Regions from separate parts of the Rossellomorea sp. FM04394 genome, predicted to be linked through region 1. Evidence: riboswitches for the same ligand, from Rfam matches in the RefSeq annotation. Region 1 holds a riboswitch; the other holds the start of a gene.
What was found. A riboswitch is a leader RNA that binds a small molecule or an ion and turns the genes downstream of it on or off. The one in region 1 is predicted to bind thiamine pyrophosphate.
Positions count from the first base shown of each region.

Region 2: it holds a riboswitch for thiamine pyrophosphate, as region 1 does, so the genes downstream of both, ACCB35_RS06825 (ABC transporter substrate-binding protein) here and tenA (thiaminase II) in region 1, are expected to answer to the same signal.

Region 1 covers NZ_CP168654.1:2,386,680-2,390,027, forward strand. The annotation lists gene ACCB35_RS11910 (ABC transporter ATP-binding protein) at 1-216, opposite strand, end outside; gene ACCB35_RS11915 (ECF transporter S component) at 231-809, opposite strand; gene tenA (thiaminase II) at 802-1,500, opposite strand; TPP riboswitch at 1,618-1,725, opposite strand; gene ACCB35_RS11925 (response regulator transcription factor) at 2,016-2,615, opposite strand; gene ACCB35_RS11930 (sensor histidine kinase) at 2,612-3,348, opposite strand, start outside.
Region 2 covers NZ_CP168654.1:1,357,553-1,360,900, forward strand. The annotation lists gene ACCB35_RS06815 (aldo/keto reductase family oxidoreductase) at 1-719, opposite strand, end outside; gene ACCB35_RS06820 (phosphotransferase enzyme family protein) at 805-1,710, shown strand; TPP riboswitch at 1,788-1,898, shown strand; gene ACCB35_RS06825 (ABC transporter substrate-binding protein) at 2,061-3,047, shown strand; gene ACCB35_RS06830 (thiamine-binding protein) at 3,060-3,348, shown strand, end outside.

The DNA.
Region 1 (3,348 bases):
CCCGAAAGATTCAGGACGTTCAATCGAGTCAGCTTTCATCGGTACATCTATCGAATGGGGGATCACACCGGATAGAACCTGAAGGAGTGTGGATTTTCCACAACCAGATGGCCCGAGTAGCAATACCTTTTCCCCCTCTTTTATCTTAAGGCTTACGTCTTTAAACATCAGATTCTCTGAACCCGAAAATGTAAGCCGCAGATTTTCAACATGCATGGTCCTTCCCTCCTTTACTGATTAAGGGCATCGTAATCTCTTTGGTCAGCACGTCTTACCAAACTGGTTACCCCCGTTTTCTCCAAAGCCTTAACAAGATAAAAGGCTCCTATGCCTGCTATCAAGATGGAACCTATTAATCTGGCACCAATAAAAAGTGATAAATTCCACAGAACGAGGTCTCCCATGTATCCTTTTAAATAGTCCATCAGGATTGATCCAATTGCAGAGCCCACTGCTGCTGTACAAATGATGAAGACATCATGACGTTTATAGCGGGTGATAAGGAAAATGAACTCTGCAAACAATCCTTGAATCAGACCGAATAGGAGTACCTCGAGGCCCCATTCACTTCCCATGAGAAATTCCCCTGAAGATGCTGCAATCTCTGCCAGAAGTGCCACGCCAGGTTTCTGAATGATTAAAAAAGCCACGGTCGCCGCCATGAACCACATGCCATAGATCAGTTGATCAGCATGCAATCCAAATGGCTTTAACAGGTTGTAGACCGGTCCCCAAAGCTTATAAATGATTCCAAAACCTATGGAGATAACGACCGTTACTAAAATGTCCGTCAGCTTTAATTTAGACATGTATTCCACCTTCTTTACCAAGAGATGACTGAAACGGCCACTTCTCCAGAGTGTATGCCATTTCCCAAAACTGTAATTCATATATGCTGCTTAAAATAAAATTCTCCCTCATTCTTTCCTTATCTGTTACCGTCATCGTTTCAGCCAATCCATCCAGTCGATGGATCTGTTCTTCCACTAATTCCCGAAACCATTCTCCGCCATACGCAGCGATCCACTCCTGATAGATGGCATCCTCAGGTGTGGATGATTTCAAGCGTTCACCGATTTCATAATACAACCAGTAGCAAGGAAGTATTGCCGCCAGAATATCTGCGAGGCCTCCATACTGTGCGGAACGATACATATGCGACGTGTAGGCATAGGCAGTGGGAGAAGGTTTAAACTGCTGTTTTTCTTCTTCCGTAATCCCTAAACGGTTTGAGAAATTTTCATGAAGTGATAGCTCTGCTTCATTTGTCCCCACAGCGTGTGTTGCCATTCTCGATGTGGTATGTAAGTCTGTTGCCTTGGCTGCCCCAAGTGCCTGCACCTTTGAAAAGTGCGACAGGTAATAAGCATCTTGCAGAATGTAATATCTGAATTTTTCAAGGGGGAGCGTTCCATCGCCGATACCTTTAACGAAAGGATGTTGAAAGCTTGCTTCCCAAATTTCCTTCACTTCATTTCTTAAGTACGCTGTAAATGACATAGTATCTTTCTCCTTTTCCAGACGATCCGAAATAGGCAACAAAAAAGCCACTTTCCATTATGCATACAGCATACAGAAAGTGGCTTGAGATCAGAATGTTAGATTACGATTCTATGCGACCGTCAAACACCACTTCCCTACGCTGGTCTCAACCAGATCAGGTTCAAAGGGTCTTAAAGTCACACTTTAATCTCAGCCTTTAATAAGGCACCCCTAGTGGATCGTCCTATGAAATTTTGTATTCGATGCTATCGTACCACGATTCTTTTACTTGTCAACACCAAAAAGAGATCCTTTCATCATTTTCACATTTGTCCTTTCCAGTCAAAACCAATGATGGCAAAGGATTCCCCTTAATAAATTTAATTGAAATACTTTTTAGAATAAGGCTCTCATAAAGCAAAATTAAGCACTTATTAAAAATATATAAAAATACAAGAGATTGATTAAACATGTATAAACACTACATTAATAGCAGGGACGGACCTCCATGTTGGAGGTCCGTCCCTGCCCCATCATTTAAACCATCCTTTTTCTTTTGATTGAGTGATGGCTTCGATTCGATTTTTTACTTCAAGCTTGTCTAGAATGGTTGAGATGTAGTTTCGGACGGTACCCGTTTTGAGGCTGAGCTCATCGGCTATCTCCTTCGTGTTTTTCCCGTCGGCAACCAGCTCCAACACTTCTTTTTCTCGATCTGTGAGAGGGTTTTCTTCACCGTACACATCGTCCATGAGCTCCGGTGCATATATACGTTTACCGTCCATCACAAGACGGATCGAGTTCGCCAGTTCCTCACTTGGACTATCCTTTAACAAATAACCTTTCACCCCGCCTTTTAATGCACGTTGAAAATAACCGGACCTCGCGAAAGTTGTCAGTATGATCACTTTGCAATCTTTACCCTTTAATTCCTCTGCGGCTTCAAGACCGGTCTTTTTAGGCATTTCAATGTCCATGATACAAATATCCGGCTTCAGCTCGTGGACGAGGGCAATGGCTTCTTCTCCATTGTCGGCTTTCCCTACCACTTCCATATCATCCTCCAAGCTCAATAATGAGCCTAAAGCCCCTAGTAACATTCGCTGGTCTTCTGCAATCACAATTCGAATCATTCCATTCCCTCCCTGTCTGTCTGCTTAATTACTTTCGGCACTCTCATTATCAAAGTGGTTCCACTCTCGGAAAAAACGTCTAAGCTCCCATTCACAAATTCCAAGCGTTCTCTCATCCCGATTAGACCGCTGCCTTTAGATTGTGTGTAATCTCCCTCGATCCCCTTACCATCATCCTTCACTATGATGGTCATCTCTTTATCCGACTCTTCAATGATAAGCTCACAGTACGACGCCTTGCTGTGTTTGACAACATTTGTCACGGCTTCTTTTAGGCACATGCTCAAAATATTTTCCAGAAAGAGTGATGCCTGGGGCAGAATGATTTCATCGTCCATCACGAAATCAATTTCGGCTGCCTTTAATAGCTGTTTGATCCGGACGATTTCGTCTTTTAGCCGGATCCCCCTCATTTGTGAAACCATCGTCCTTACTTCACTTAAAGCGGTTCGTGCCGTTTGCTGAACATCCTTTAATTCATTCCGGGCCTGCTCTGGATCCTTGTACACCAATTTTCTGGCCAGATCGCTTTTCAGGCCGATGAGAGAAAGCTTTTGACCCAAAGTATCGTGCAGATCACGGGCAATCCTTTGGCGTTCTTCCTGCTTGACCAAGTCTGAAATACGTTTATTGGCATCCTCTAACTGATCTTCGAGCTGCACCTGTTTATTGCGATTATAAATATTAAAAGGTAACAGAATGACACTTATCCAAATGATCAGAATAAAAGGAA
Region 2 (3,348 bases), 1.0 Mb from region 1:
CCTGTTTCTTCTTGTACCTTCTTCAATGTATGTTGAAGACGTATGGCTTTCTCATCCTCTCCTTTGAAGATCACCCCGCCTGCGAGTGGAGACCAGGCCATCGGCGCGACACGTTTCTCCTGACAAAGGTTCAATGTACCGTCTTCAAAGTTTTCTAAGTTATAGGCAGACAATTCAATCTGGTTTGTGATCAACGGAAACGGCAAATAAGATTGGAGCATATTCCATTGATGGTCTTTAAAGTTTGATACTCCGAAATGCCGTACCTTTCCTTCTTCCTTCAACTGAGTGAAGGCTTCAGCCACTTCTTCTCCATTCATAAATGGATCTGGCCTGTGAATCAATAATAAATCGATGTAGTCCGTTTTCAGATTCTGCAGGGAGTTTTCAACAGATGCCAAAATATGCTTTTTACTCGTGTTGTAATGATGAGTTTTATGTTCCGGACGATTGTCGGAAGGCAGGACAATACCGCATTTCGTTACAATCTCCATTTTCTCACGTAAGGATGGCTGAAGGGCAAGGGCTTCACCAAATAAGGCTTCACACGTATATGAGCCATAAATATCTGCATGATCAAAAGTCGTGATTCCGTTTTCAAGATTGTGTTCAATGAGAGAAAGCGTATCTTCATTCGATTGATCCCAGTCTGCAAGTCTCCACAACCCATGAATGATTCTTGAGAATGATAGGTCTTCCGTCAATTGTATTCTTTGCATTGTTATAACCTCTTTTCATATGGTATGTAGATATTCTTTATAGTCATACTAAACGTATATTACTATGTTTGGAAAGGAATTAAAAATGATTGAACCTCTTCATGATCTATTATTGAACTGGAAGATCCATCCTTCCTCCATAGAGAACGTGGAAAGTCATCCGAATGTTTATAAGTTGAGGAGCCGGGAGAAGACATTTTATTTAAAAAAGAGATTGAACTCTTCAGTGGAGAAGCGGATGGAAGAGCTGCTCTTAACTTCTTTTTTATTAGAAAAGGGAATTACTGTTGAGAGGCCGATGTTAACTGTCTCACACCAGCCTTTTGTAAAGCAGTTTCAGGTTTTCTACTCCCTGTACCAAGCTCTGGAAGGACTGCCAGTACAATTCTATTCCTTTACTTCTCTGGAAGGGGTCGGAACGTATCTCTCACAACTCCATAGCAGGCTAAAACAATACACCTGTAAATACGAGGTGGAAGAATGGAAAGTAGAAACACATTTGAGAGAGTGGATAAGCGGACAGGATTCTAAAATGATAGAAAGGTGTGGCGAGGGGTTTCTTGGCAGGCTGAATGAATGGTCTTTCTCCTATAGAAAATTATCCCATCAACTCGTCCATAGCGACTGTCATCCCCGTAATATCCTCATGAAAGAAGGAAGGGTGACAGGGGTCATAGATTTCGAGAGGATACGAAAAGCACCCCGAATAGCAGATGTCTGTTACTTTCTTGCAGGGATGCTCAAAGACCAGGTCAAGCAAAGGGAGGATGAGCAATTTGAAAGTATCCATGCCTTTATGGAGGGCTATCAGTCCGATAGTACTTTAACTCAGGAAGAAAAGGGACTGATGCCATTCTTAGTCATTATCTTTCTTCTTCAATACACCTTTTATTACAATCAAAAAGGGTATTCACACGTTGTATCAACATACATCCCATTCATTAACAAGCTGGTGAAATCCGGTGTTTATGAACGGGCCTTTCAAATGTGAACCTATTTAAGAGGAAATGCTTGAATATCCACCTTTTCTGTGGCAAAGTAGGAAAGAAGATAACGTTTAATTTCATACTACAAGTGTAGGGGGACCGGTGTGGCCGGTTGAGATTGTATCCTGACAGATACTGACCCTTTGAACCTGAACTGGCTGATACCAGCGTAGGAAACATTCTCTTAAACATTACATGATCATGTTTAACGATGCGTCCCACGCTGAAGCTTGGGGCGCTTTTTGTTTTTGTGAGCTAAGTGCTCTAAGGTGTTTTACATTCATTCTCTCTACAAAGTGAAGAATAGAGAATAAACGTTACAACTACATACAAGGAAACTGAGGAGGAATTCAAGATGAAAAAATGGATGGTCATCATCTGTGCTGTCTTTCTTTTGACGGCCTGCAGCAGTGAAGGAAATACGGCAGATGAACAAAAGGACGGTCTAAAAAAGGTATCAGTCGTACTGGACTGGACCCCGAATACCAACCACACTGGATTATACGTTGCGAAAGAAAAAGGATACTTTAAAGAACAGGGGCTGGATGTTGATATCATCTTACCTGGAGAGGCAGGGGCAGATCAACTTGTTGCCTCGGGTAAATCGGAGTTTGGAGTGGGATATCAAGAGAGTGTCACACAAGCCAGGGTGCAGGATGTTCCCCTCGTATCTATCGCTGCTGTCATACAGCATAATACATCCGGGTTTGCTTCACCTAAGGATAAGGGTATAACGACTCCAAAGGATTTTGAAGGGAAAAGTTATGGGGGATGGGGATCACCTGTAGAAAAAGCCGTCATGACATCGATTATGAAACAAGAAAATGCCGATGTAGGGAAAGTGGATTTTGTAAACATGGGAGATACAGATTTCTTTACTGCCGTGAAAAGGGATGTTGACTTTGCGTGGATCTACTATGGATGGACAGGTATTGAGGCAGAGCTTCGCGGTGAGGAATTAAATATGATGTACGTAAAGGATTACTCTGAAAAACTGGATTATTACACCCCTGTTTTGACGACGAATGAAAAGATGATTAATAAGGACCCTGAAACGGTCAAAGCATTTTTATCAGCTTCTTCAAAAGGCTATGAGTTTGCCATCGACAATCCGGAAGAGGCTGGTGAGATCCTTTTAGATGCAGCTCCGGATCTTGATGAAGAGTTAGTCATGAAGAGTCAGGAATGGCTTGCTCCTAAATACAAGGATGACGCTGACAGATGGGGGGAGCAGAAGCTGGAGGTTTGGGAAAACTATGCTTCATGGATGTATGATAACGATTTATTAGATAAGGAACTGGACAGTAAAAAAGCATTCACAAACGAATTTTTACCAAAATAAGAGGTGAACAAAATGGGGAACGCACTCGTAAGCATACAAATTATTCCGAAGACGAAAAATGGTGAAGATGTCATTCCGTACGTCGATGAAGCCATTGCGATCATTGACAAATCAGGTGTCCGATATGAAGTTCATCCATTGGAAACGACGATGGAAGGGAATCTATCAGATTTATTTAAGGTGATTGAACAAATGAATGAGCGAATGATTGAAATGGGCAGTTCAAATGTCATTTCACAAATCAAGGTATTGTATCAGCCTGCCGGGATTGAAATGAATCAATTGACGGAGAAATATAAAG